DNA from 4 places in the Priestia sp. ABM2_011 genome. Region 1 is predicted to be linked to each of the others. Evidence: riboswitches for the same ligand, from Rfam matches in the RefSeq annotation. Region 1 holds a riboswitch; each other region holds the start of a gene.

Region 1 (7,509 bases):
TTACAGCTTTACCACTCCTATTATTCACAAAAAGTGCTAAAAAAGTATCATTATCAATGCTTGGTATTCTTCAATATATTTCACCAACCTTGTCTTTACTAGCAGGAGTCATTCTATACCATGAATCGCTAACAAAAGCTCATGTTATTGCTTTTAGTTTTATTTGGTTAGCTCTTATTGTTTATACGTTCTCATCTATTACTAAATGGGGGAACAGAAAACAAATAAGAAATAAAGTGGAGGCTTAACAGAATCATACACTCTCTTACGTATTATTTTTAAACAAAATAGGCTGGGAGGAGCATTATTTATGAAACGAATTATTGACTCGCATATTCATCTAGATCAATATGAACAGAAAAGCTGGAAAGACATAGTTGAGCAGGATCCTTCGTTACAAGCGCTTATTTCTGTATCTTCTACATTACACTCTTGCCAACTTAATCAAAAAATCAGCAAGTTATATTCCTGCGTGAAACCTGCCTACGGATTTCACCCTGAACAAATGCTGCCTTCTTCAAATGAATTAGCGGAGCTGTTTGCTTGGATTGATCAAAACAATGAAGAAATGATCGCTGTTGGGGAGGTTGGTCTACCTTATTACTTAAGTCAGACCTATACTCTTTCTCTAGAGCCCTATTTGGAGCTGCTTGAAGCTTTTATTATTCATTCAAAAAAATGGGGGAAACCGTTAATTCTTCACGCTGTATATGAAGATGCTGAGATCGTGTGCAACTTACTAGAAAAACATTCTGTGCCTAAAGCTCACTTCCACTGGTTCAAAGGAGCTAAAAAAACCGTTGAACGAATGAAAAACAACGGCTACTATATTTCCGTTACACCTGATATTGTATATAAACCTAAAATCCAAGCGCTTGCCACAGATTACCCTCTTGACTACTTGATGGTCGAAACAGATGGTCCGTGGCCATTTGAAGGACCTTTTCAAAACCAGACAACGGTTCCATCAATGATGCATCAGTCCGTTCAGGAAATAGCACGTCTCAAAAGGGTTTCTGTAACGGAGACATATGATTTTTTATATCGAAATACAGCTCGTTTTTATAATCTCTCCACATAAAAAGCCTTTCCCTAAGGAAAGGCTTTTTATATCTAAATTCGTTTCACAAGTTTTACGATCAGCACAATCACTGCAATGACAAGAAGAATGTGAATGATGCCGCCGCCAATATGAAAAACTAATCCTAATAACCAAAAAATAAATAAAAGTCCAATAATCGTCCACAACATAATTTTTTCTCCTTTTTTATATGTAGTATTTGTTATAATTTTATATTTCCCTAAATGTGCATAAATAAACGCATTTCATATACATCTTTTCACTAAAGAAGGTTCACATAATGTACAAAAAGCAATCATGTTCTCTGTGGTAAAATAAGTATGTAATCTTATTTAATTTAAGCGGAGATGATTAACTATGACATGGATTGTATTACTTTCCATCATTCTTGTAAGTGCACTCAAAATATTAATAACGTGTCTTCCAACTCCAGTGGTCAAATGGCTTATGACTAAATTTCAATTACACCCAACACTTGATGATCAAAACGCTACTGTCACAGTTGATGGGAAACATTTAGAAGGCAAAGACAAAATGCAAGTGATTGATTATTTTAATAAAGCAACATTTTTAAAACAATATTATGTCCATGAAGGAAATAAGGACTATTATAAACACCTAGAAGACAGTGAAACTCCACTTGTTATCGATACGAAAAAAGGGAAAAACGATGTTCGACTATGCGTATACAGCTATGATGATCATGTCGACGTCGTGAAACAATACAAAAAGAAGATTATCGCCTACAGCCTGCTGTCTGATCACCTTCAAAAGCAGTCCATAACAGCTGACCTAGCTTAAACCAGTCGCCTACAAGGCGGCTTTTTTAGTTTTTAGTTTTAGGTTGAAGTTACCTTATTTAAAAATACCAAACTTTAACATTAATTCTAATGCTATAATATAAATTAATAGAATTTTCTAATTTTTTAAGAGGTGATGGATAATGCTTTCTTTGTTAGGGTTTGGAATGATTGCGACTTTTCTATTTCTTGTCATTAGTAAACGCTTGTCCGTGGTTGTTGCTTTTATTTTTGTCGCTATCCTCTTTGGTGTAATTGGAGGTTTTAGTGCTGATATGGGCGATATGATGATGAATGGTATTTTAAAAGTAGCTCCTACGGCCATTATGATCGTTTTTGCCATTTTATATTTTGGACTAATGATTGACGTCGGTTTATTTGATCCTATGATTTCTCGTATCCTAAACATTGTGAAAGGCGATCCCTTAAAAGTCGTAATGGCAACTGCCGTTATTACAATGCTTGTTGGCTTGGACGGAGACGGCTCTTCTACATTTTTAATTACAGTTTCCGCCTTGCTCCCTTTGTACACAAAACTGGGAATGAACCGACTAATACTGGCTTGTGTTATTAGTTTAAGCGCAGGTGTTATGAATATGATTCCTTGGGGAGGTCCTCTCGTAAGAGCCGCAGCAAGTTTACAATTAGAAGTATCAGATCTATTTACCCCTCTTATTCCAGCTATGGCAGCGGGATTGATGTGGACTTTATTTTCAGCATACTTACTCGGAAAGAGAGAAAAAGCGCGCTTAGGAACCATTCATTTAAAAGGTGCATCAATGGCTTTTGCTGAACAGCTTTCAGTTCATGAAATCCCTGGGAAGCCACCTAGACTCTTTTGGTTTAATGCCTTATTGACACTGTGCTTAATGACTCTCTTGATCATAGACATACTTCCTATTCCAATTTTATTTGCTATTGCTTTTGCCATTGCTTTATTTGTTAATTTTCCTCATCCAAAAGAACAGCAGGAAAGAATCTTAAGTCATGCAAACAGCTTTGTAATGGTTAGTACATTGGTTTTTGCAGCCGGAATTTTCACAGGCGTTTTTACAGAAACAAAAATGATGGATGCCATGGCAAATACTATTGTCAGCCTAACTCCTGAATGGCTGGGCTCTCACCTTCCCTTAGTTGTAGCAATAACGAGCCTTCCTCTTAGCTTTGTATTTTCACCTGATGCTTATTACTTTGGCATTTTACCTGTTATTAGCCATACAGCAGCTAATTTTGGTGTAGACCCTGTAGAGATAGGACGAGCAGCTTTATTGGGACATTCCACAACTGGGTTTCCTCTATCTCCTTTAGTACCCGCTACTTTCATTCTGATTGGGCTGGTTGAAGTAGATTTCGGCGAGCATCAAAAGTTTCTTTTCAAGTGGGCCTTTGGGACAACTATTGTCATGACGATTACAGCCATTTTAACGAATGCTATTTCATTTTAGAATCCTACCATAAAAAGGAAGCCGACTACCATAAGGCAATCGGCTCACACATGTAGGATATTGATTTAACACTAACAAAGTACAACACAACACTAGTAATTATATAATATATTTCATTATTTTGAAAGCGATTTCATATATATTTTTAAAAATATTTTGTTACTTGTTTTTTACAGAAAAGAACCACGTTTCAGCCAATTCGAAACGTGGTTCTTTTCTGTAAGGACTTGCCCTACAGGCTATAAATGTAAGTTACGTTCATTATAGCCTGAGCCCATATACAGATTCCATGGTAATTACTGTATGATCTCGTTACGTTACGACTCGTTGTATTTTTCTGTCCATGTGCAGCGTATTCCATGGTTCATCCTGTTCAGCTAGCCTTTTGATAAAGCCTTGTGAAGCCCAAAAAGGAATAGCGCCAGGTAAAAAAGGATGAGTATGCAGATACAGCGTGTCATAAAAATGACTTTGGGCAAATTGTTCAACTGCTTTTAACAGCTGCTGTCCAATGCCTAGACGCCGGTACGCTGGATCGACATAGCATTTTACAATCTCAGCTGCAGTTCTATGTTCATATCGCTCTTTTAATGCATGAAACCGTCCATCGTAAGCGTATAAACCAATGGTTCCAATTACTTGTTGATTTTCCGTAACAGCTGCAAAAAAAGCAGCGTCTTTCGCTTGAACGTAATGTTCATTAAAATGAAGCAAATCCACAGGAAGCTGATTTTTTTCCAGCATAGGAAATAGCTCATTCCGCATATTCATGACAAACTGAATCACTTCAGCATCCTTTTCTTTTACTTCTTTAATTTGATACATTTGTACTTCTTGCACGTTTACTGTCACATCCTTTTAACGATCATTGTATACTTTTTCTTTTCTCTGCTTATGCTGCAATGTTAACTACGGCGTTACGTCTAAATGCTGAGTCAGCATATAATACTCGCTTGGATGTGTTGTCCAGTTTTTCACTTTTTGATTATAAGCAACAACAATGTTTGGATGTACAATCGATGACGTCAGCATTTTTCTATTAATCAAAGCGGTTGCTTGTTTGGCTAACTGATCTCGTTTTGCGTCATCTACTGTTGAATTTAACTGTTCTATCATTTTTGTTAGCGTATCATCATTAATCCGGCTGGCATTTAAACCACCGCCGGGCAAATAGTTCGTACTTAAATAATAACTGGCATCTCCTCTAGGTGCTGTGATAAGGCTGTACAATGCTAAATCCCAATCATCTTTTGCCATTACATATTCATCGCTATCTTCAACTAGGTGAATCTTAATAGTAATTCCTAACTCTTTGGCATTAGACTGTATAAGCTGAGCAATTAAAGGCAGTTCTGGCAAAGAACTGTATGTGACAAGAGAGAGCGATAGTGGCTTTCCATTTTTGATTGCTTTGTCATTTTTGATTTGATAGCCTGCTTTCTCTAAATATTTTTTAGCAGATGTCATACCTCTTTGCTCATTAGCAGTACTATCAGCAAAAGGAAATTGGGGTAAAAATGGACCTCGAGCCGCTGCCGCTTGATTGTTCATGATGCTGCTAACAATTTCTTTTCGGTTCAATAAGGTATCGATAGCTTTTCTTACATTTTCGTCTTTTAATGCGTCATTGGTTTGATTGTAAAGCAATAAATGGGTGCGCACACTAGGTACTCCACTTACTTTAAAAGACGGATCTGTTTGTAAAGTGCCCAAGCTTTCTAAAGGCGGGCGATAAATAATATCGGCTGTTCCAGATTGAAGAGCAGCAACTCGCGCATTAGCATCTTCGTTAAATCCAAAGATCGCACTTTTCAATTTCACTTTTCCACCCCAATAATTTTCATATCTTTCTAATTTCACTTGATTTCCTTGATCAAAAGACAAGACGCGAAATGGACCCGTACCAATGGGCTTCTTAGCTATATTAGAAGCATCAACATCTATAATAGCTGTATTTGGATGCACTAATTCAGAAGGAAATTTAGGCATTGGTTCTTTTAATGTAATTGTCAGCGCATGACTGTTCGCTTTCATTTCTTTAATATTTAAAGCGTTTTTCATCGCATAACTTTGGTCTATCGTTCTTTGAAGAGAAGATTTAACGGCATTTGCATCCAGCGCTTTTCCATTTTGAAACGTGATGTTCTTTCTTATCATAAATGTCCATGTAAGGCCGTTATCTTTCGTTTCCCACTTTTCAGCAAGCCAAGGCTTTATTTTTAAATCGTCGTTGATTTTAACAAGCGTCTCCCCTACTCCCCCACGAACTGCTGTATAATTATCGTCCGTATGAGGATCAAGCGTTGCAGATGTAAAATTAAATAAAAACGTCACACTTTTATCCGTTTTCTTTCTTTCTTTTATACTTACGCTCTCTTCATTAGGAGCGCAAGCAGTGAGGCAAAGTAACACGAGAAATATCATAGATACAAGTTTTTTATTATTTATCATTCATTTTTCCACCTTCTATTTTAATACACAAAAAAAAGCACTTCTAAAAAGAAGTGCTTGCCTTCACAACAAATTCAGATAAACGTATCCCTTGTTTATCGTATTTTTGATTCTGCCAAAACACCTCCCTATCCTCGTAGGTTATTGTGTGCTGCGATTTATGGCAGGTCTCCTGGCTTCAAGTCATTGCCTTATACCGCCTTCCCGTCTCTAAATAGACAGTGGCTTTTTGACATAAGGCTCCTTGTTACAGTGGCGGGACCGCTCCGGATTTTCACCGGATTCCCTTTTAAGGCAATTGAAAAACAATTGCCACCATAAAAGCTGGTTATTTAATTTAGTAGCGTGCTCTTGAAACTCTAGAAGTGGAAGCTGATGGTGAAATATCTTCATCATCAAATCCAGTGGCAATAACGGTTACCATCATTTCGTCCTTTAAATCTTCATTAATCACAGATCCAAAAATCATATTTAAGTCCTGATCAGAAGCGGACGTGACAATATCTGCTGCTTCCTGTACTTCGTAAAGACTCAGGCTGCTGCCGCTCGTAATGTTCAGCAGCACGCCTCTTGCTCCATCAATCGATGCATCTAGCAGCGGACTAGAAATCGCTTTTTTCGCTGCTTCAATTGCTCGATCTGATCCCGAAGCTCGTCCGATACCCATAAGCGCAAATCCTTGATTAGACATAATTGTTTTTACATCAGCAAAGTCAAGGTTAATCAGCCCCGGAACAGCGATTAAATCTGAAATACCTTGAATACCTTGGCGAAGAACATTATCTGCTTCACGGAATGCTTCAAGCATAGGTGTCTTTTTATCAACGATTTCAAGCAAGCGGTCGTTTGGAATGACAATAAGGGTATCTACCGATTCATTCATCGCAGTAATACCGCCTACTGCTTGCTTGGTACGTTTATTTCCTTCAAACTTGAAAGGGCGAGTAACTACTCCAATTGTTAAAGCATTTAGTTCACGGGCAATTTGGGCAATAACCGGAGCTGCTCCAGTACCAGTGCCTCCCCCCATGCCAGCTGTTACGAATACCATATCTGCGCCTTGCAGTACTTCTTGAATTTGCTCTCTGCTTTCTTCTGCAGCTTCTCTTCCTACTTCTGGATTAGCTCCTGCACCTAATCCTCGCGTTAATGCCGCACCAATCTGCATTTTCACATCTGCTTTAGATAAATTAAGCGCCTGAGCATCCGTATTAACGGCGATAAATTCTACCCCTTGTACACCATGTTCAATCATACGGTTAACGGTGTTATTTCCTCCACCGCCGACTCCAATTACTTTAATTCGCACTAATGGCGATACATCTGCATCAAATCCAAACATTCTAAGTTCCTCCTCAATGATCAAAATTACTTTCTCTTATTATCCGAAAAAACACGTGAAGAACCTTTTACTCCTATGTTTAACGCGTAACTGTTCTTTTGTTTTACAGATTTTATACATTTCTCTTTTAACCTTTAAATCTTTACATCTTTATGTAAAATTATTGTTGTTCTGAAGTTAGTACGCCGAACTCTTTTTTGGTTTTCCCACTCAAAACGGCATATAAGCTTATTGTATCATTCATTTGACAGATGTCTGTATTTAATTTTGAGTAAGATGTGACTAAGAGAATAATATTTTTATAGACAAAATGAGAAAAAGCCCTTAGAAATAAGGGCTTCTCTAGATAATAAACCATTTTATAATTTCCCAGTTAAGAATTGAGCTTCT
Region 2 (7,509 bases), 2.1 Mb from region 1:
AGTCAAACGCACCTTTTCTGTAGACAATGCCGATATCTTCTTGAACAGCACCGTAACAGGCCATACCGCATCCATTAATACCAAGCTTCAGCTCTTTTGGCATGTCCATTCCACCGAGACGCTTTTGTAATTGTTCCGTATGCGGGATGGCGTCACTTTTTTCTCCATCACAAAAATCACACGCTTTAATTGTAAACACGTCTCCGACTGGAGATAGTAAAAAGGAAGCTGATTGGAGCTTTTTAATAATCACATCTGGCTGAGCCGTTGGAATTTGCAGTTTGATTTGATGGTCAGGCGTATACTCCATCGTACCTTTTTCACCAACAACTTCTGCTAGTGTTGTCATTTGAACGGGCGTAAACTTCTTATTTGCAAGCCCTGGACTAACTGCCACTTCAAAAATAGACTCAATTGGCTGGTGTACGACCGGTGAAGTAGTTTCACCTAAAATTGCTTGAAGCGCTTCTTCTGCCAGAGCTCGTGAAGCTGCTTTTTCTTCTTTTGTGTTCTGAACATCTTCAATAGCTGAAGCCGTTTGCTTTACAGTCTCCTCTTGATCAAGAGCCCATGGTTCTGCTTCTTTTCGAAGTCGCTGATGCGGTCTTAGCGGCTGCTCTGTTTGGTTGAGGGTATATTTACGCTGATACCCGCGCGGTGTAATCATTAAGTCATCGTAAAAGAACGTAGATGAATTTCCGACAACAACGGTAGTCAGCATGCCTATTTCATGATTTAACATGTCTTTTAAATTGGTCATTACCACTTCTTCACGGTCACGATAAGCGCTTTTCACAAGACCAACAGGCGTATCGGGGGAACGGTATTTTAATAAAATCCTTTGCGCTTCCACAATTTGTCTTGTGCGTCTTCCGCTTTTCGGATTATAAAAAGCTACTACAAAATCTGCTTGTGCAGCTGCTTCGATTCGTTTTTCGATTAACTCCCAAGGCGTAAGGTGGTCACTTAAACTAATCGTACAGGCATCATGCATCACGGGCGCCCCAAGGAGGGATGCGCATGAATTAATAGCCGAAATGCCAGGAATCACTTCCAGCTCTACGCCCGTTTCTTTTTTCCATCCTTTTTCAATCAACACTTCATACACAAGGCCGGCCATTCCGTATACTCCTGCATCTCCGCTTGAAATGACCGCCACGGTTTTTCCCGCTTCAGCTTGCTTTACGGCTTCTTGTGCACGGCTTACTTCTTCGGTCATTCCTGTACTAATAATTTGCTGATTCGTTAATAGTCCTTGAATTAATTCCACATAGGTTTTATAACCAATGATCATATCACTTTCTTGAATGGCTTCTCTTGCTCGCTGTGTAATATGTTCAAAGCTTCCTGGGCCGAATCCAATAACTAACAGTTTACCTTTCATGCTAGCTCCTCCTTTATGCGTTACTTTTTACTTTGTCAATTCCTTCTATGGAGTCACTCTTTTCCGGAGAAACAAAACCGTTTTGATCATATTCATAAATAAGTGATTCCTTTATACTGCAGCCTCCTGCTAAATGTTCTTCAACAATTCGATGAGCTACGTTTTCAGTGACCTGCTTGTACCAATCTCCTGAAGGGTACACGATAGCTACAGGAGCATCTTTGCACCTTCCGTTACAGCGCGTACGGGTTGTGTGAACCGCTTCATCTAGATTCAGTTCAGTCACTTTATTTCGAATAGCTTGCGTGGCTTCTTCTCCACCTTTTCTCATACAGCTGCTTCCATTACAAATCAATACGTGATGTTTTGTTCCATTTAAGTTCCACGTCGTCACACTTATTCGCTCCTTTACTAAAAAAACGCCTCTATCAATGATAGAGGCGCAGAAAAATTCAAACTAAGTTTTTGCACTTCCACCTATATCCCGTAGGGTAAGCTTCGCATTAGAAAAAGGCTGGTTTCCTGACTTCGATTCATCACTTGATTGCGCCTTCCCGAATACAGTGGCATATGCAATCAGCTCCTCTTCACAGTGGCGGGTACCGCGCTGGCTTCACACCAGACTTCCCATTTAACGCAATGTGAACATTGCGCACCTTTTTTGCACGATATGTAGTTTTGTGCTACGAGAAAAACCCGCTTCGCTAATATGCGAGCGGGTAAAACGTCAGAATAAAAGTGTACACGAATGCCACTTTAAGCCAACGTTTCCCTTCCCGCTCCCCGGAGAAATAGAAACTTCACAATAAAGACAGGTCTCCTGACTTGTGTATCATTCTACTTGAGAACCTTCCCGTGATTTTTCCACAGTGGTTATACTCGTTCGTCCACACTTACAGTTGCGGGGGCAGTACTGGTCTTTCACCAGTTTCCCTATTAAGCCTTCTTGGCATCTTTACTGTTGCTGTTTGATATATATGAACCTTTTAAACTATCAGAATAATAGAAGTAACTACCATATCATAGCGTACATTTTTTTTTATTTCAACTCTATTCTTTTCGTAAGATACAAGAAGCTATGAAAAAACAAGAGCATAAAGTCAGCTCTTGTTTTTTCATTATATAGCTACTAATGTTAAATGAGGATCATTATAATACACGACTTCTGAAAGAACTTTACAGCCATTTGTTTTTGCAAAAGCTTCTCTCGCCTGCGTTTCAGTTTCAAATTCAAACATTTTCATTTCTTTTCCAGCATATACCGTCAGTACCCACATGAAAAGATTCGCCTCCGATTATTGTAGTGATCGCTATATCCACATTATGACGAAACCATATCCTTTTGAAAACCCATTCTACAAAACTTGTCACAAGAAACTTTTAAAAATTTAAAAACATTTTAACTTCTGTAAATGAACAAAATGTACAAAAGGTTTAAGCCGTATTATACCTCTTTAAAAAAGGTGCTTTTTTTACCAACTGTTGCTTCACCAGTAAAAAAATATATAGTATTTATTAAAAAAAGAAGCCGGACAGCCGGCTTCTTTTTTAGGAAAGGAAAGTACAGACATCACAGTCCCGTCCTGCTCTTTGTTTTGCATAAAAATACACTAATTAAATATTCCTTTCTTAAAGCAGAACCATGTTCGATTGCACATAGTGGTAAAGAAGCTTGTACGTATGGTTTAATGAATCTTGATGCGTTCTCTCAAACGCATGAGAAGAATCAATTCCTGGACCAATTAAGCCGTGTACGATGTCATGCCCGGCACGAATAGCAGCAGAAGCATCTGATCCGTAAAACGGATAAATATCTAATTTGTACTGAATATCATGCTGCTTAGCTAGCTCCACCAAATGCTTTCTCAAACCGTAATGATATGGGCCGCTTGAATCTTTTACACAAATAGACACGGTGTATTCATCAGTAGATTGTCCATCTCCCATGGCACCCATATCAACCGCTAAGTATTCTACCGTTTGAGGCGTAATATTAGAATTTCCTCCGTATCCAATTTCTTCATTATTTGAAATAAGAAAGTGCGTAGTGTATGGCAGTTCGATCTGCTCTTCTTGAATTGTTTTCATGAGCTGAAGCAATAAAGCTACGCTTGCTTTATCATCGAGATGACGAGATTTAATAAAACCGCTTTTTGTTATTTCTACACGAGGATCAAACGAAACAAAGTCGCCGACTTCAATTCCAAGACTGCGAACATCTTCTGCGCTATGTACTTTTTCATCCAATCGAATTTCTATATTATCTTGATTTCGCTCAGCTTTACCTGCATCTTTATACACATGAACAGATGTTTGATGCATAAGGATGGTCCCTGTAAATACTTCTCCTGCTGACGTTTCGATTTCACAATATTCTCCTTCAATGGAATTGTAGCGGAACCCTCCAATCAAGTCGATTTTCAGACGTCCACTCGGTTTGATTTCTTTTACCATAGCACCTAATGTATCGACATGAGCCGTCAGCATGCGGTGATGATCCGTATCTTTACCGGGAATGGTAGCGACTAAGCCTCCTTTTCGATTGCGATACGTTTGAATATTTAGCTCTTTTACATAGTCTTCGACAAATGAAATCACCTTTTCTGTATTTCCAGAAGGACTGGGAATCGAAACAAGCTTTTTAATTAACTGAACAGTTTCCGTCATTATGACACTTCCTTTGTCTCTCATTTCTTTTATTTTACCATATGTTTCAAAAAAGATAACAGGCAGCTCCAAACAAAAAAGCCAGGCAGCTGCCCGGCTTTTTTGTTTTAAGCTATGTTTGATTTCTTTAATTCATTTGTGTAATTTAATGATTTTTGCTTATCAAACTCGCCTTCAGACTTGGACATTACAATTGCAGCTAAAGCATTTCCTACTACGTTAACTGTGGTACGCATCATATCAAGAATGCGGTCAATTCCTGCAATAAATGCCATGCCTTCAAGAGGGAAGCCCATAGATTCAAGCGTAGCAAGTACAACTACAAACGATGCCCCTGGTACACCAGCCATCCCTTTTGAGGTTAACATTAGCACAAGAAGGAGCTGAATTTGATCCATAATGGAAAGGTCAATGCCGTACATTTGAGCAATAAACAGCGATGCCAGCGCCTGATAAATGGTTGAACCATCTAAATTAAACGTGTAGCCTGTTGGAATAACAAACGATGTAACCGATTTAGAACAACCGAAGTCTTCCATCTTTTTGATAAGAGATGGTAAAACGGCTTCTGAACTTGCTGTTGTAAAAGCAAGAAGCAGCTCGTCTTTTAACACTTTTATGAGCGTAAACATGCTTGTTCCAGCCATTTTAGCAATAATTCCAAGAACCACAAGCACAAAGAAAATCATGGTGAAGTAAACGGCGAACACTAATTTCCCTAATGGAATAAGTGATCCGACACCAAACTTTATAATATTAACACCAATAAGTGCAAATACACCTACTGGAGCAAATTTCATCACCAAATTAGTTACCCAAAACATTGCATCCAAGACGCCTTCAAAAAAGGCTAAAACAGGTTTTCCTCTCTGTCCAATCGAAGCTACGCCTACACCAAACAGTACGGAAAATAAAATGATTGGTAAAAGATCGCCTTCTGCTACCGACTGAAAGACGTTTGTCGGAACAATATGAAGAAGCTCCTGAGCAATCCCTGTACTTTCAGACGTTTTTGCCGTTGCCTCATATTGAGAAATATCGCTTTTTTCAATATGTCCCATATCAACCCCTGCACCAGGGTGGAATAAGTTCGCGGCAATAATCCCCACTACAATCGCAATGGTTGTAACAATTTCAAAATAAAGAATTGTTTTTCCGCCAAGCTTACCTAATTTTTTGATATCGCCTACTCCTGCGACCGCTACGATTAATGCTGAAATCACGATCGGTACGACAATCATCTTAATTAAATGAATAAATATGTCTCCAATTGGCTGTAAAATAGAAATGGCCGTATCGCTTCCGTAAAAGATAGCACCTACAGCTACGCCTAAGATCAGTCCAATTAGAATCTGAGTTGCTAGACCTAACCTTTTCACTTTCTTGCTCCTTTCGCACAGTTGACTTTCACCCATCGAGCATATGCGGTTCAACGAACCGTGTATAAATATACATCCTTACAGCACCTTATGTAAACAGTTCTTTACTAATAAGGATGTAAGGCCGCACATGCAAATTTTTAAAAGCCACGGTTCTGTTTTATCATATCAAATAATTGTTGTACACTGAGATTTTTTTGCTAAGTATTTTTCTATTTTTGCTATTTCAGCGAATAAATAAAAAAAATAAAATTTTATATTGAAATATGCATTTTAGGTTAGTATAATACGATACATGTTTATTTTTATTATTCGAATATAAAATTCTGAAAATTTTAATTATTCAACACGATAATAAAAAGCATTTATAATTTTGGAGGTTTTAATGTGTCAAACAAAGTTCCTTTTTCATTTATAGTGGTTATTGGCTTTATGCTTTTTGCCCTATTCTTCGGCGCAGGTAATTTAATTTTCCCTGCAATGTTAGGTCAGTCTGCTGGAAGCAATATTTGGTCAGCAAATGCTGGATTTTTAGTAACGGGTGTAGGTCTGCCTCTGCTAGGCGTTCTCGCATTTGGTTTTTCCGGAAAAGAGGATCTGCAGTCTTTAGCTAGTCGCGTACACCCAGCTTTCGGTATTATCTTTACTACGATTTTATACTTGGCAATCGGACCGCTTTTTGCAATGCCAAGAACGGGAAGTGTTTCGTTTGAAATTGGCGTTAAGCCTTTTTTATCAGAAAATTCAGGTCACCTTCCCCTTATCATTTTCACGGTAATTTTCTTTACGATTACGTGCTTTTTTTCGCTAAATCCTGCGAAAATTGTCGATTTAGTAGGAAAAGTTTTAACACCTATTAAATTAACGTTTATTGGAATATTGGTAGTTGTAGCCGTTGTGAACCCAATTGGAAAGTTCGAAGCACCAAGCGAAGCTTATACAACACACTCATTTTTCAAAGGCTTCCAAGAAGGCTACTTAACAATGGATACATTAGCATCATTTGTTTTTGGAATTATTATTATTAATGCAATTAAAGAAAAAGGGGCAAAAACCAACCGACAAATTATTACAATTTGTGCAAAAGCTACGGCTATCGCTGCCGTTATTTTAGCTCTTATTTATAGCGCATTGTCCTATATGGGTGCTTCAAGCGTATCAGAGCTTGGACGTCTTGATAACGGAGGTACGGTTTTGGCTGAAGTATCAAATTACTACTTTGGCTCTTACGGAGGAATTCTTTTAGGTCTGATGATTACCGTTGCTTGTTTAACAACAAGTGTAGGTCTTGTAACATCTTGTTCATCTTTTTTCCATAAGCTGTTTCCAAAGGTCTCTTATAAGTTGATTGCTGTCATTTTATCAGCTTTCAGTGCCGTTGTAGCAAATTTTGGCCTAACGGAATTAATCGCTATTTCGGTTCCAGTCTTAACAGCTATTTATCCGTTAGCTATTGTGTTAATTGCTTTAACATTCTTACATCCTTTATTTAAAGGACGTTCTGAAGTTTACCAAGTAAGCCTTCTGTTCACGTTTATCGTTAGTTTATTTGATGGCTTAAATGCTGCTGGATTCAAAATTGCCGCAGTAAACGATCTGTTTACATCGATTCTACCTATGTATGGAGTGGGTCTCGGCTGGGTAGTTCCTGCTATTGTAGGAGGATTAATCGGTCTTGGCATTACCTTCCTTCGTACAAATGATAATACGAACAGAAACACTTCAAGAAAATTGATTAAATAAAAAGAGGATGCGAGTGCATCCTCTTTTTATTTTGGCGTCTTATGAATAAGGAGTTTTTTTCTCCGTTAACTTCACTTCTTCCTTTAACACACGTTTTTCATATAGATATTTATCCGTTCGTTGAAAATGATATTTATCAGCTTTTTCTTTTTCAGATGTGGTCAAAAGCACTTGACCATCAGAAGCAGCTGACACACCAAACGTTTCATTTTGATAAGTAGCATACGGAGCTACAAAAAACACTTCTTCAACAGCATCACGAGGAACTTCTTTTGTAAAAGTCGTGTCATTGTATGGAATGAATCCATTTGCTACATCGCCTTTATCATAGCTAAT
Region 3 (7,509 bases), 4.2 Mb from region 1:
AAGACTATCAAGTGATTGCTGTTGATATTATTGGTCATGGCCAATCAGCAGCTCCGAAAGAAATCAAACCATATTCAATGGAAGCAGCTGTTGAAGCACTGCATGAGCTGCTTCAACAGCTATCTCTATCACAGGTGAATGTAATTGGATATTCGATGGGAGGAAGGCTTGCTCTCTCATTTGCTCAGCGATATCCACACCTTGTGAAAAAGTTGGTATTAGAAAGCGCATCGCCTGGTTTAAAAACGCGAGAAGAACAAAAGCTAAGAAAAGAAAAAGATGAGCAGCTGGCGAGCCGCATTGTGAAAAATGGAATTGAAGAATTTGTGAACTTTTGGGAGGAAATCCCTCTTTTTCGTTCTCAAAAGCAATTGCCTAGCTATGTTCAAGAAGCGGTGCGTCAAGAAAGACTTTCGCATACAGAAATCGGCCTTTCCAACAGTTTGAAAGGAATGGGAACAGGAGTCCAGCCGTCCCTTTGGGAGAAGCTGGACGATCTGTTGATGCCGGTTTTGCTTATTACAGGAGAAGTAGATCAAAAGTTTTGTTTAATTTCCAAAGAAATGCAAACATTAATACCAAATGCTACTTCTAAAATTATTTTAGGGACAGGCCATGCAATTCACGTGGAACAACCCGAGATTTTTGGTAGAATAGTAAGTGAGTTCTTAGCTACTACATAATTAGGAGGAAATAAAGATGACAGTTGAATGGACATCAGTACGTCAATATGAAGACATTTTATACGAAACATATAACGGAATCGCTAAAATTACGATTAACCGTCCGGAAGTGCACAATGCATTCCGTCCAAAAACAGTAATGGAATTGATCGATGCATTTGCTTATGCTCGTGACGATGCAAGCGTTGGAGTAATTGTATTAGCAGGTGCTGGGGATAAAGCATTTTGCTCAGGCGGAGACCAAAGAGTTCGCGGTCACGGCGGCTATGTAGGAGAAGATGAAATTCCACGTCTAAACGTTCTAGATTTACAGCGTTTAATTCGCGTAATTCCAAAGCCGGTTGTTGCAATGGTATCAGGCTATGCAATTGGTGGAGGCCACGTTCTTCACGTTGTATGTGACTTAACAATTGCAGCGGATAACGCAGTCTTTGGACAAACAGGTCCTAAAGTTGGAAGCTTCGATGCAGGATATGGCTCTGGTTACTTAGCTCGCATCGTAGGCCATAAGAAAGCGCGTGAGATCTGGTTCTTATGCCGTCAGTACAACGCTCAAGAAGCACTAGACATGGGATTAGTAAACACGGTCGTTCCATTAGAACAGCTTGAAGCTGAAACAATTCAATGGTGTGAAGAGATGTTAGAAAAAAGTCCAACCGCTCTTCGTTTCTTAAAAGCAGCATTTAATGCTGATACGGACGGCTTAGCTGGTATCCAGCAATTTGCGGGTGACGCAACGCTTCTTTATTACACAACGGACGAGGCAAAAGAAGGTCGCGATGCATTTAAGGAAAAACGCAATCCAGACTTCCAACAGTTCCCACGTTTCCCTTAAACAGCTGAAACAGCTTGGTGATTATCATCAGGCTGTTTTTTCAATTTGATTTAGTTAATTAGTATAAAAAGGAGAGAAATTTATGAGTGGCCAAACGATTCCTAATGGGCTTATGCAAAGAGCATATTTGACGCCAAACCGAGTGGCGGTAGAAACACTGCAAACGTCGCTTACTTTTCAAGAGCTTCATAAGCGTGTTCAAAAAGTAGCGCAGCAGCTTTCGTTTAACGGTGTAAAGCAAGGTGATACCATTGCTTTATGCATGAAAAACAGCGTGGAGTTTATTGAGATTTTACATGCGGTTTCTTATATTGGCGCTCGGGTGCTGCTCGTCAATACGCGTTTGACAAATGAAGAAATCAATTATCAGCTAACAGATGCAAACGTGTCGTTGCTTATTACGGATGAAGCATTTTTAACGAGAGAGTTCCAAAGTTCCATTACTCAGCTTCCTTTATCTTCTTTAAAAAGTTCTCCAGAAACAGAAACGTATTTTCAGAAAACGTGGAATCTCGAGGAGACGTTCACCATTATGTATACGTCTGGAACAACAGGTAATCCAAAAGGAGTGCTGCAGACATATGGAAATCACTGGTGGAGTTCCATTGGTTCAGCGCTTAATTTAGGATTAAATGAAAAAGACTGCTGGCTTATAGCGGTTCCTTTGTTTCATATTAGCGGATTATCCATTTTAATGCGGAGCGTCTTTTACGGAATGAAAATCATTTTAGAAGAACGATTTGAAGCAAGAGCGGTGAATGAAGCCATTGAAAACAAAGGAGTAACAATTATTTCGGTTGTCACTTCCATGCTATCGAATATGCTGGATGAATTAGCTGAACGTAAATACCCAAATACATTTCGCTGTATGCTTTTAGGAGGAGGACCCGCACCGCTTACTATTTTAGAGGCTTGTGTGAATAAAGAAATTCCTGTTTATCAAACGTATGGAATGACAGAAACATCTTCACAGTTCGTTACGCTTTCACCTGAAGATAGTTTGCGAAAACTGGGATCAGCAGGTAAACCATTATTTCCGTGTGCAATGAAAATTGTAGATGAGAATGGAAATGAAACACGTGAAGCAGGAGAAATCATTGTTAAAGGTCCAAATGTTACAAAAGGATATTTAAATAAACCTGAAGCTACTAAAAAAGCCCTTCAACAAGGCTGGTTCTATACAGGAGATATCGGGAAAGTGGATGAAGAAGGTTTTCTATATGTATTAGACAGACGTTCGGACCTTATTATCTCAGGTGGAGAAAATGTATATCCAGCTGAAATTGAAAATGTTTTGTTGAAGCATCCCGCTGTTAAAGAGGCCGGTGTAACGGGAGTAGCCGATGGAAAATGGGGACAAGTTCCTGCAGCATGCATTGTTATAAACGAAGACGTTTCAGATGAAGAGTTATCTTTACACATTCAACAATTTTTAGCAAAGTACAAACTTCCAAAGTATTTCGTTCGAGTAGAGGAGCTGCCGCGAACGGCCTCTAATAAAATCATACGCCGGAAGCTATCATCGTTCATACAGAAAGGGATTTAATCGATGATTATCAAAAAAGTACATCTTTATAAAATTGACATGAAGCTTCTTTCTCCTTTTTCAACAAGCTATGGTACGGTCCAGGATCGAGAATTGATTTTGCTTGAAGTAGAAGATGAAAAAGGATTTACAGGATGGGGAGAAGTCGTTGCTTTTTCATCTCCTTGGTATACGGAAGAAACGATTCAGACATGTTTTCATATGTTAGACGATTTTTTAATTCCTTCGCTTCTTCACCAGCAGCTTCAAAAACCAGAGGATGTTCAAAAGTTATTCAAACCTCTAAAGCGGAACAACATGGCTAAAGCAGCTTTGGACTGTGCTGTATGGGATTTGTATGCAAAGCGCCAAAATAAGCCCTTAGCTGAAGTAATTGGCGGAATAAGGCCTGCTGTAGAAGCTGGAGTGGTAGTTGGCTTAAATGATATTTCCATCATGAAAGAACAAATAAAGACTTATATGAAAGATGGTTATAAGCGCTTTAAAGTGAAAATTAAGCCAGGCGCTGACTATGAGCTACTGAAACAAATTCGAGATGAATTTCCAAGCATTCCTCTTATGGCTGATGCCAATTCAGCCTATACGTTAAGCGATAGTGATTCATTGAAAAAACTAGATGAATTGAATTTAATGATGATCGAACAGCCGTTAAGTTCGGATGATATCCTTGATCATCGATTATTACAAAAGCAAATGAAGACGCCGATTTGCTTAGATGAAAGTATTGTGAGCTATGAAGATGCACGTCATGCAATCGAACAAAAAAGCTGCAAGATTATCAATGTGAAAATCGGTCGAGTTGGCGGAATGTCTGTAGCAAAAAAAATTCATGATTTATGCGCCCTACACGGTGTAAGGCTTTGGGTTGGCGGAATGTTAGAAGCCGGGATTTCACGAGCTCATAACATCGCCCTTGCCACACTGCCTTCTTTCACGATACCAGGTGACATTTCTGCGTCGTCTCGCTATTGGGAAAAAGATATTATTAAGCCCGAAGTAGAGGTAGAAGCCGGAGTAATAAAGGTGAAGGAAAAACCGGGGATAGGATACGATATTGATAAAAAGTTTATCAAAACAATCACAGCATTTGAAAAAGAATACAAATAATTAAAAACCGTTTTTTATGAAAAACGGTTTTTTTATTGATGTTGGCAATGTTTAGTAGAAAAATAGGACAAATTTTTTAAAAAGAGCACATTGTTCCATCAAGCGTGTCAAAACATGTTATGATGGAGTAGTTTGATGAAAAAAGTCGAAGGATTTTATCGTAAAAAACAAAATTATTTTTGAAAATAGGTTGATAGTTTTCTAAGTTGTCCTATATAATGTGTTTATAACATAACACAATATGTTGTTTGTTAAACAATAATAAAATACTATATTTTGTGTTTTCCAGTGAAAAAGGTGTCTGATAAAAAGACTTAAAAGGGAATTTGGTGAAAATCCAAAGCTGTCCCCGCAACTGTGAATGCTGATGAAATAAGGAGATCCACTGTGAGTAAACATCATGGGAAGGCCTTAAAGTAAAAAGAAGCATAAGTCAGGAGACCTGCCTTTTTTATGTCGTTTTATCTTCTTCGGGAGGTGAGAGGGTAGAGCGAGGATTGAGAAAAGACTTAGTGTCTTCTTCTATCTTCGTTCTATTCGCTCACCGAGGTACGGTGAGCGATTTTTTATTTTGAAGTGAAGAGAGGAGCCATATTTATGGTGAATACATTAAAGCCTACAATTCTACATGAATTAACTGCATATATTGAACGTTTAAAAAAAGAATTTACGCAACTTGATTTTTCTTTGTATGAGGAAAAGGTTATTCAAACTGTTACAGTAAAGGAAAATATGACGGACGAAAAGGTTGCAAACGTACTAATTTTGGCAGCCCTAGAGCGTATTTCAATGGAAGAACCAGATTGGACGTACGTGGCGGCAGACGTCTACTTAAACGAACTATATCGAAAAGCAGCGGACAACCGAGGTTATGATAAAAAAGAGAAGTACGGTTCGTTTTATCAGCTTATTCAAGAACTAACAAAAATCGGCATTTATAATAAACAGCTATTAAAAACATATACAGAAGAAGAAATTAATGAAATTGCTTCAGTCATTATTCCTGAACGCGATCGTTTATTTACATACATTGGATTGCTGACATTAGCAGATCGCTATTTAGCGACATCACATGATAAGCGTGTATACGAATTACCGCAAGAACGTTTTCTTATCATTGCTATGACGCTGATGTCTCAAGAAAAGAAAGAAAATCGAACAGCATTAGTAAAAGAAGCGTACTGGGCGCTTTCTAGTCTATATATGACGGTTGCCACACCAACACTCTCAAACGCAGGAAAGAGCTACGGACAGCTATCTAGCTGCTTTATTGATACGATTGATGACAGCTTACGCGGTATTTATGATAGCAATACAGATTTGGCCACGCTTAGTAAAAATGGAGGCGGAATTGGTGTCTACCTCGGTCATATTAGAAGCCGAGGAAGTGATATAAAAGGTTTTAAAGGCGTATCATCAGGAACAATTCCATGGATGAAACAGCTAAATAATACGGCTGTAAGTGTCGATCAGCTAGGTCAACGACAAGGAGCTATTGCTGTATATTTAGATGTTTGGCATAAAGACATTTTTTCATTCTTAGACGCGCGTTTGAACAATGGTGATGAACGCCAGCGCACGCATGATTTATTCACTGGCGTATGTTTGCCAGATTTGTTTATGGAAAAAGTAGAAGCACGTGAAGACTGGCACTTATTCGATCCTCACGAAGTTCGTACGCTGATGGGCTACTCGTTAGAAGATTTTTATGATGAAGAAGAAGGCAGCGGTTCGTTCCGCACTCGTTACGCTGAGTGTGTAAACAATGAACAGCTTTCAAGAGAAACAGTGCCTGCTATTGAGATCTTCAAGCGCATTATGCTTTCGCAGCTTGAAACCGGAACTCCTTATATGTTCTATCGTGATACGGTTAACCGAGCTAATCAAAACCGACACGCGGGCATGATTTACTGCAGTAACTTATGTACAGAAATCACGCAAAACCAAAGTACAACGGTCGTAACAGAGGAAATTACGGAAGACGGAAAAATTATTATTACAAAGAATCCGGGCGATTTTGTTGTATGTAATCTTTCTTCTATTAACTTAGCGAGAGCCGTAACTGAAGATGTACTTGAACGTTTAATTCCAATTCAAGTACGCATGCTTGATAATGTTATTGAGTTAAATGATTTGCCGGTACTTCAAGCAAAGCTAACGAATCAAAAGTACCGCGCAGTAGGGCTTGGCACATTTGGCTGGAACCATTTGCTTGCCTTAAAGAAAATAGCATGGGAGACAGATGAAGCGGTAGCATATTGCGATGAATTGTATGAACAAATTTCTTACTTAACCGTGCAGGCAAGCATGAACTTAGCTAAAGAAAAAGGCGCATATCCATTATTTAAAGGCTCAGATTTTGAGTCAGGCGCTTATTTTGAAACACGTGAATACACGAGCGAAGCGTGGAGTGAACTGCGTAGCGAAGTTCAAAGCAATGGGATAAGAAATGGATATTTAATGGCTGTAGCACCTAATTCATCAACATCTATTATCGCGGGTTCTACGGCAAGTATTGATCCGATTTTCCGTAAGTTTTATTCAGAGGAAAAGAAAAACTATAAAATCCCAGTGACGGCACCAGATTTATCGCCAGCAACAAACTGGTATTATAAGTCCGTTTATTTAATTGATCAGCACTGGAGCATTAAGCAAAACGCCAAGCGCCAGCGTCATATTGATCAATCTATTTCATTCAATTTATATGTACAAAATGATATCCGAGCAAAAGAGCTGCTGGATCTTCATATGACGGCATGGAAAGAAAAATTAAAAACGACCTATTACGTACGTTCAACATCAAGTGAAGTCATTGAAGAATGTGAAAGCTGTCATAGTTAAAAGGAGTGAATAATTGATGACAAGCATGTTAAAACGAGAATTAATGAACGAAACAGCTCCGAACCGTTCGACAGGAATCATCAACGGCAAGAGCTCCAATATTCTAAACTGGGATGACGTCCGATTTTCATGGGCGTTCCCTAAATACAAGCGTATGCTAGCTAATTTCTGGACGCCGTTTGAAATTAATATGGGTCAAGATATTAAACAGTTCCCTCAGTTAACCGCTGACGAACAAGAGAGCTTTCTAAAAATTATTGGCCTGCTGGCGCTACTGGACAGTATTCAATCAGATTATGCTAGCAAAGTAGCTGACTATGTAACCGATTCTTCGATTAACGCTCTAATGATTATTTTAGCGCAGCAAGAAGTGGTTCATAATCATTCGTATTCATATGTTTTATCAAGTCTTGTACCAAAAGGAAAACAAGATGAAGTATTTGAATACTGGCGTACAGACGAAAAGCTTCGCGCACGAAATGACTTTATTACAAACG
Region 4 (7,509 bases), 1.4 Mb from region 1:
AAAGTAAAATTAATTACGCTCATTGAAAAGACTTCCAAAACCTTTTAGGAATTAAAAAGTTTTGGAAGTTTTTTTTATGAATTTCATCTAAAGTTCATAAAAGTATGATATATTTTTGAACATAAAAATACTTTTGTGTTTAAGCATCCAGCAAAAAAGGAATATCTTGTATAGGTTTCCGCTCGGTGTGACAACCTCAAACAGAAGAAGGAAGGTGCTAACTGAAAAGTCGTCAAATGCCCGTAGACAGCATAAATGAATAAGCAAATATAGGTAAAAAATTAATAAGTATGTTACAATACCTAGTGAGTTATGATAATGAATTTTACAATATGAAAAGACCATATGGGAAAAGATGAGAAAGGAAAGATACGAATGCCTAGATGGATAAAAAGAATGCTAATTGTATTTATTACAGTATTTACATTTGGGCTTGTCACTCCACCAGAATATTTATACGTTGATGATGCAAAAGCGGACAAGCAACATAAAGCAGGGTATGTAAGAGAAACAACTCCTGTTACAGCTGTTATAGAAGATATTCATTTGCCATATGAAGAACCAAAATATGAAGACGTTTCATCATTTGTTACGTATGCAATGGAATCAGCTGAAAAACAGTCAGTGGAAAAATTCGGAACAAAAATTGGTCCTGTCATTGAAGATGAATTTCGTCAAGCAGTGTTACCTAAAATTGAAGAAGTGCTGACCGACATTGGCACTGAACGTGAACAGTCAATTCAGAATCTCGAGATAAGCGAGCACCCTGCTGCTGGCTACGGTGAAAAGATTTTCCATGTATATGACCGGGAAACCGGTCAGGACTTAATACGGTTTCATGTACGGCGTGAAAATCCTCCAAAAGATGGATACTGGTTTAATTTTCACTATCATGCGGCCGCAGATAATTTTCAAAAGCATTATGATTTAGGGAAAATTTATTGGAACCGAAACATGCCGCCTAAGTGGTTCAGCTGATAATAGACACAACATTCTACAATTTCGAAATGTTAGCTTTTTTAAGCTAGCATTTTTTTACGTCTAAAACCGTTATGGTCTAAATAAGCTGAAACATTAGCACAACGATAAAAAAATCGTTTATAATGAAGTCAGACTTCTTACTATAGAATTGTAGGAAGGAACGAATAGACGCTGGAGGTAACACAATGAAACAATTTACGGAAGAAAAACAATTTCGCGAACAAATTAAGAATGAAACACTAAGCGTTGGGATTTTTACGACAACGTGGTGTCCTGATTGCAAACGTTTGGATATGTTTATTGATGAAATCGTTGACGAAAATACAGATAAAGCATGGTTTAAAATTGACAAGGATGAGTTTGAAGAACTTTCTGCTGAAAACAATGTAATGGGTATTCCTTCTCTTCTTGTATATAAAAACGGTGAAAAAATTGCGCACCTGCACAGTGCAAATGCTAAAACGCCTGAAGCGGTCCGTGAATTTTTAGCAACTCTTTAATTCCCTAAGCTGCGAGAGCATTCTCGCAGCTTTTTTTGTGAGAATGGCTATTTCCATTTTTCGATGAGTGGGGTATACTAGGACAAGTGAATAATCGTAAAGCAATAAGGTCTCAATTTAAAGATTGAGTGAAAAGGGAAGTCTGGTGAAAAACCAGCGCGGTCCCGCCACTGTAAGCGCTTTGTGCGTAAGTCAGGAGACCTGCCTTATTGTTAGCTGTGAAACCTTCGAGGAAGGGTGAAGCAGGGTAATGAACATACATATCAAGTATAGTGAACGGATTCTTTTCCTGCTTATCTTGACGTTACCTGCTTTGCTTTCAATTGAAAGTAAAGCTTTTTTATTTTGAAGCTGCTGCCGAGCAGTATACATAGTCAAAGCGGAAAAAACGGGATAGCGCTGCTTTTTGCATGATCATTTGCTTTTTCTTTAACGTGGAGGTTTCGTATTCACAATGAACAATATATAGGGGGAGTATTTAGATGAAAAAATGGCTTTCGTATTCCATTATTGCGCTGTTAGTCATCGTACTTGCTGCATGCGGTGCAGGCAGCCAAAGCAACAGTGATAAAAAAACGAAGCAAGATACAGAACAAACGTCACAAGCTGCGTTTCCAGTGAAGGTAAAAGACGCGCGTGATAAAGAAATTACGTTGAAAAAACAGCCTAAGAAAATTGTTTCATTAATGCCAAGTAATACGGAGATTGTATATGCCCTTGGCCTTGAAAAAGAATTAGTCGGTGTCACAAGCAACGATGATTATCCTAAAAGCGTAAAGAAAAAAGCGCAGGTGGGAGATATGAACGTTAATGCAGAAAAAGTTATTGCTTTAAATCCTGATTTAGTGCTGGCACACGCTTCAAGTATGGGCGTTTCAGATGAAGTATTTAAACAAATTGAAAGTGCGGGTATTCCGGTATTTGTTGTAAAAGATTCAACAACGTTTGATACGGTTTATGATTCTATTACGCAAATTGGTAAATTAACGGGTAAAACAAAAGAAGCTAATCAAACAATTAAAGACATGAAAGAAAAAGTAGCTTCAATTAAGAAAAAAGCAAAAACGATTTCAAAAGAAGATCGTAAAAAAGTATGGATAGAGGTATCGGGAGCTCCTGAGATTTATACAACAGGAAAAGGTACGTTCATGAACGAAATGCTTACTATGATCGGTGCTGATAACGTAGCGGCTAGTGAAAAGGGTTGGGTTAAGTTTTCTGAAGAGCAAGTTGTTAAGTTAAACCCTGACGTTATTATCGCAACGTATGATGCAGACAAAAATGAGATTATGAAGCGTCCCGCTTGGAGCAGCATGACTGCTGTAAAAGAGGGGAATATTGAAAAGGTTGATCAAAACAAAATCAACCGCTTAGGACCTCGTATTGTAGATGGCTTAGAGGACTTAGCAAAAGCAGTATACCCTGAGGTGTACAATAAATAAAAAGAGGGACCATATTCCAGTTCGAATTGAAAAGGGGATTGGTCCCTTTTCACATCTTAAAATTGAAGAACGGCCTGAGCTTTTAATCATGAAAACCGAGACTTCTTATAAAACATACAGCTCAGGCGTTTTAGGAACAGGCATCACGGAAACGGACACCTTTTACAATCGATTTGTTCATAAAGACTATTATTCAGATACTCCTTCTTTAGAGTATGAGCAATATTTGATGAAAGAAAATGTGCGCCATGAGCAAATCGTAGGGTTGATGACAGCCGTTTGGTTAAAAGAAAGAGCAATTTACTGTTATGAAGGCTACGGAGTAAGAGTAGCTTCCGTGATAACGGCTGGCGTAGGAAACGCAGTGGATATTACAGCTGACGAAGCTGTCCCGTTCTATTCCTCTCCCGGTACAATTAATATGTTTTTTTTCGTGGAAGGCACGCTTACGGATGCTGCGTTTTTACAGCTTTTTATTGCCGCTACAGAAGCCAAAACAAAAACGCTGTCACAGCTGGGTGTCATAGATCCAGCTACAAAGACGATTGCTACGGGAACATCTACGGACAGCATCTCAGTTGCAGCGTCTCAGCAAGGACCATTATATGAATATGCAGGCTCTATGACCGCTTTAGGTCAAGCGGTAGCCAAGCTGGTAAAAATAAGCTTAGAGCAGGCACTTAAGGGAAAGAGGTGAAGAAATGAGTATTATGCAAGCGATAATTGCACACCTGACGGCCATGACGATTGCTTTACTCATTGACCGAATCATAGGCGACCCAGAAAATTGGCCGCATCCCGTTCGCTGGTTTGGCAAGTGGATTTATTGGATGGATTCCAGATTAAATAAAGGTGCAGGAAAACGATTCAAAGGGTTGCTTCTTGTGATAAGTATGGTGGTGCTCGCAGGAGTTGTTCCTTTCTTATTTCTCCATGCTTTGTACGGAGTTCATTTTATACTAGGTGTTTTAGTAGAGGGCGTAATAATTGCAACTACCATATCCACTCGTTCCTTAAGCGAAGCTGCTTATAAGGTGCAAAAGCCGCTTCAGCTAGGAGATATGGAGAAAGCTAGATATGAAGTAAGCATGATTGTGGGACGAGATACAGATCGTTTGTCAGAAGGAGAAATTGCCAGAGCGACGGTAGAGACCGTGGCTGAAAATACAAGTGATGGTATTACAGCTCCGCTTTTTTATGCATTTATAGGAGGAGGAGCCCTAGCCTTTTTTTACCGAGCTATTAACACATGTGATTCGATGGTTGGGTACAAAAATGACCGCTACTTTCTGTTCGGCTATTTTAGTGCAAAAACTGATGACGTATTAAACTATATTCCAAGTCGGTTAACTGCAGTGGTGATGACCGCTGTCAATGTAGCAAAAAGCCAATATTCTCTTTGGCATGTAACGAGTTTGATTAAGCGCGATGCTAAGAAGCATCCAAGTCCAAATAGCGGATACGGGGAAAGTGCAGTGGCTGCTCTTTTAGGTATTCAACTCGGCGGGCTTAATACATATAAAGGCATAGAATCTAATCGTGCAAAAATGGGCGAACCACTCATTCCCCTGCAAGCCGGTCATATTGAACAAGCTGTTTTCATTATGAAAAGGACGGTCTATGCTACGTGGTTATTCTATCTTTTGTTAGGAGGAGTTATTAGTGCTATTACCTACACATGGAGCTAACCCCAATGTCTTTTTAAAAGCAATAGGGGCCGAGAATTTGTCGCATCTAAAAGACTTTAGCGTAAACACAAATCCTTTAGGGGCTCCCCTTGTTCTTCACGAAAAGTGGAACGAATTCAAGGAAGCTGCGTTTAGTTACCCTGATCCTGAAGTAACAGAACTAAAAAATAAACTTGCAGCTCATCATCATGTTTCCGCTGCCCAAGTGCTGCCCACAAATGGGGCCGCTGAAGCGTTTTTCCTTATTGCTTCTTTATTTTCAGGAGAGAAAGCGGGGATTGTACAGCCGACGTTTGTCGAATACGAACAGGCAAGTAAAGCGTATGGATGTGAAGTGACATACGTTCCTTTAGCTGAAGAAAATGGCTGGAGCTGGGATATAGAGTTGATTATGAGTATTCTTCCGGATATAAAAGTACTATGGATTTGTCACCCAAATAATCCAACGGGCGTTATGTATAGTCACGAGGAATGGATGAAAGTAGTAAAAGCTGCTGCTCATCATGGTACATACTTAATAATTGATGAAGCATTTATTGATTTTGTCGAACATCAGCCTTCATTTGATTCTCTTATTCTAAACTATGAACATCTCATTGTTGTGCGTTCGATGACAAAGATGTTTAATATTGCGGGGCTTCGCCTTGGCTATATTTTGGCAAATGAAAAAATCATTAGCAAGATGTCTAAAAAACAGCCTCCTTGGAGTGTAAACGGATTGTCGCAGCAAGTAGGGATGATATGTGTAGATGAAAAAGATTTTGTGAAAAAAACCGTACATTATATTAAACAAGAACGAAAACGGATCTTGAGTCAACTAGAAGAATGGGGGCTTTTGGTTTCTCCGTCTCAAACAAACTATTATCTTTGCAGCGTTCCGTCTTCTATTAAAACGCGCGACTGGCTTATCTATTTAGCAAGCCGCGGTGTGGTAGCTCGGCATACTGAAAACTTCCCATTTTTAAATGGACGCTATATCCGTTTGGCTGTGAAAACGAAAGAAGAAAATGACTATTTACTTAACGTAATCAAACAAGGACTCGATGAAATATGATCATCTTTATTAGCGGAGGGGTTCGAAGCGGCAAATCACGTGCAGCGGAGAACATGGTTCAAACTTTTTGTACAAAGCGCGCTGTTTATATTGCCACAAGCCGGCAAACAGATAGTGAAATGCAAAAACGTATCCAGCTTCATCAAACAGAACGTCAAGCGGCGAACACGCCTTGGGCAACGATCGAGCAGTCTGTAGATTTACAACAAATTCTTCCAAACCTTCGAAGTGATGATACTATACTCTTGGACTGTGTCACAAACTGGCTTGCCAATGAGCTTTTTTTAACCGAAAAAAGGTGGCAAACAAAAGAAGGCAAACAAGAGGTTTTTCGTCAGATGATAGAAGCGCTCGATAAGCTGTTTGCGCAGTCTCAGACGGTCGTGCTAGTATCTAATGAACTGTTTGAAGCGGGCGTGTTAGAGGAGCCGACATATAGCTATATGCATATGTTAGGGAAATTACATCAGTATATTGTAGAAAAAGCAGATGTGGCTATTTGTGTAGAAGCGGGACTTTCCCGTTTTAAAAAAGGAAAGGAATGTGTAAGCAAATGAAAGAATGGATAGCCATACTACGAATCTCTCTTCAGTTTTTTACGATCTTACCACTGGCTAAAACCGTTCAATGGACTGAAAAAAGAACGGCACGCTCACTTTTTGTCCTGCCTTGGATTGGCATATTACTAGGTTTAATGTTTTATAGCTTTTTACAGCTACTTCACTATTCACCTATCACTGCTATTGTTAGCAGTATTTTAGTTTTGCTTTTGCCGCTTGTTTTAACGGGTGGTCTTCATGTAGACGGGTGGATGGATGTAAGTGATGCGTATTTTTCCCATCAGTCAAAGGAAAAGAAACTGCAGATTTTAAGCGATCCGCACGTTGGGTCTTTTGCTATTCTTTCTCTTATTGTTCTTCTTCTGCTGCGCTTTAGTGCAATCTATGAATTAACGTCTCTTTCTTCTTTATCGGTTTGGGCATGTATAACCGTCTTTACACTTCCAAGAATCGGAGCCGCTTTCTTAGTCATGAGAGATAAGCCCGCTAAAGATACGGGGCTTGCTGCTTATTTTCAAAAAGGAGTCACCAAATGGTCTATTTATGCATTTATCGTCATGAGCCTATTCTTAGTTGCTATTTTCATTGTTTTTATAGACAATAAATTCATTATCTTTTTCTTTGTCGGTTTTTTATGGCTCTGGATACGGTTTTATCGTTCGCAGTTTGGTGGCGTAACAGGAGATGTTATAGGTGCAACCATTGAAGGAGGAGAAACGTTTTTATGGATAATTCTTTGGTTATCACATGTATTCGCCATGGCATGACGCTTGAAAATCAACAAAAAAAATATATAGGGTGGAGTGATCCGCCTTTAAGTATAGAAGGGAAAAATGAATTAAAAGAGCTTTCTCTAGAGCCGGAGCTCGTTATTTCCAGTGACTTAAAAAGAGCGCTAGAAACAAGTTCAATTGTTTTTCCTAAATCTCAGGTGATTAAAAGGGAAAGTTGGCGTGAGCTGCATTTTGGAGATTGGGAAGAGAAGACGTATGAAGATTTAAAAAACATACGGGCATATAGAAATTGGATCGATCACTGGGCAGAACATACGCCTCCGAATGGTGAAAGCTTCTCAGGATTTTCAAACCGAGTTTGGGAAGCCTGGGAAGAAGCGGTCGATTTGGCGGCTAGTCAGCAATTGCGTCACATTGCTATTGTTTCACACGGCGGACCACTGCGTTTACTTGCGTCCCATTTTAAACAGACAGCGTCGCTTTGGGATGTTTCTTTTCCTTATGGAGAAGGTTTTTCAGTAACGTGCACATACAAACAGGCAAAGGAGAG

The links. A riboswitch is a leader RNA that binds a small molecule or an ion and turns the genes downstream of it on or off. The one in region 1 is predicted to bind cobalamin.
Region 2: another riboswitch for cobalamin. It lies ahead of ACXAE4_RS14705 ((2Fe-2S) ferredoxin domain-containing protein); the one in region 1 lies ahead of nikA (nickel ABC transporter substrate-binding protein).
Region 3: another riboswitch for cobalamin. It lies ahead of ACXAE4_RS03490 (ribonucleoside-diphosphate reductase subunit alpha); the one in region 1 lies ahead of nikA (nickel ABC transporter substrate-binding protein).
Region 4: another riboswitch for cobalamin. It lies ahead of ACXAE4_RS18045 (ABC transporter substrate-binding protein); the one in region 1 lies ahead of nikA (nickel ABC transporter substrate-binding protein).

What each region holds. Positions count from the first base shown of each region.
Region 1 covers NZ_JBSWUB010000001.1:4,798,199-4,805,707, forward strand. The annotation lists gene rarD (EamA family transporter RarD) at 1-248, shown strand, start outside; gene ACXAE4_RS25245 (TatD family hydrolase) at 311-1,081, shown strand; gene ACXAE4_RS25250 (lmo0937 family membrane protein) at 1,114-1,251, opposite strand; gene ACXAE4_RS25255 (YfmQ family protein) at 1,439-1,882, shown strand; gene ACXAE4_RS25260 (CitMHS family transporter) at 2,025-3,326, shown strand; gene ACXAE4_RS25265 (GNAT family N-acetyltransferase) at 3,639-4,166, opposite strand; gene nikA (nickel ABC transporter substrate-binding protein) at 4,236-5,777, opposite strand; cobalamin riboswitch at 5,922-6,112, opposite strand; gene ftsZ (cell division protein FtsZ) at 6,115-7,119, opposite strand; gene ACXAE4_RS25280 (tautomerase family protein) at 7,479-7,509, opposite strand, start outside.
Region 2 covers NZ_JBSWUB010000001.1:2,716,317-2,723,825, reverse strand. The annotation lists gene cobJ (precorrin-3B C(17)-methyltransferase) at 1-1,384, opposite strand, end outside; gene ACXAE4_RS14705 ((2Fe-2S) ferredoxin domain-containing protein) at 1,398-1,778, opposite strand; cobalamin riboswitch at 1,880-2,059, opposite strand; cobalamin riboswitch at 2,178-2,356, opposite strand; gene ACXAE4_RS14700 (hypothetical protein) at 2,503-2,661, opposite strand; gene ACXAE4_RS14695 (M42 family metallopeptidase) at 3,014-4,051, opposite strand; gene ACXAE4_RS14690 (cation:dicarboxylate symporter family transporter) at 4,159-5,430, opposite strand; gene brnQ (branched-chain amino acid transport system II carrier protein) at 5,818-7,173, shown strand; gene ACXAE4_RS14680 (hypothetical protein) at 7,213-7,509, opposite strand, start outside.
Region 3 covers NZ_JBSWUB010000001.1:638,909-646,417, forward strand. The annotation lists gene menH (2-succinyl-6-hydroxy-2,4-cyclohexadiene-1-carboxylate synthase) at 1-683, shown strand, start outside; gene menB (1,4-dihydroxy-2-naphthoyl-CoA synthase) at 700-1,518, shown strand; gene ACXAE4_RS03480 (o-succinylbenzoate--CoA ligase) at 1,601-3,064, shown strand; gene menC (o-succinylbenzoate synthase) at 3,068-4,171, shown strand; cobalamin riboswitch at 4,450-4,635, shown strand; gene ACXAE4_RS03490 (ribonucleoside-diphosphate reductase subunit alpha) at 4,769-7,012, shown strand; gene ACXAE4_RS03495 (ribonucleotide-diphosphate reductase subunit beta) at 7,029-7,509, shown strand, end outside.
Region 4 covers NZ_JBSWUB010000001.1:3,352,166-3,359,674, reverse strand. The annotation lists gene ACXAE4_RS18055 (YpjP family protein) at 376-978, shown strand; gene ACXAE4_RS18050 (thioredoxin family protein) at 1,167-1,481, shown strand; cobalamin riboswitch at 1,572-1,704, shown strand; gene ACXAE4_RS18045 (ABC transporter substrate-binding protein) at 1,964-2,923, shown strand; gene ACXAE4_RS18040 (adenosylcobinamide amidohydrolase) at 3,012-3,620, shown strand; gene cbiB (adenosylcobinamide-phosphate synthase CbiB) at 3,625-4,611, shown strand; gene cobD (threonine-phosphate decarboxylase CobD) at 4,586-5,665, shown strand; gene ACXAE4_RS18025 (bifunctional adenosylcobinamide kinase/adenosylcobinamide-phosphate guanylyltransferase) at 5,662-6,222, shown strand; gene cobS (adenosylcobinamide-GDP ribazoletransferase) at 6,219-6,992, shown strand; gene ACXAE4_RS18015 (histidine phosphatase family protein) at 6,950-7,509, shown strand, end outside.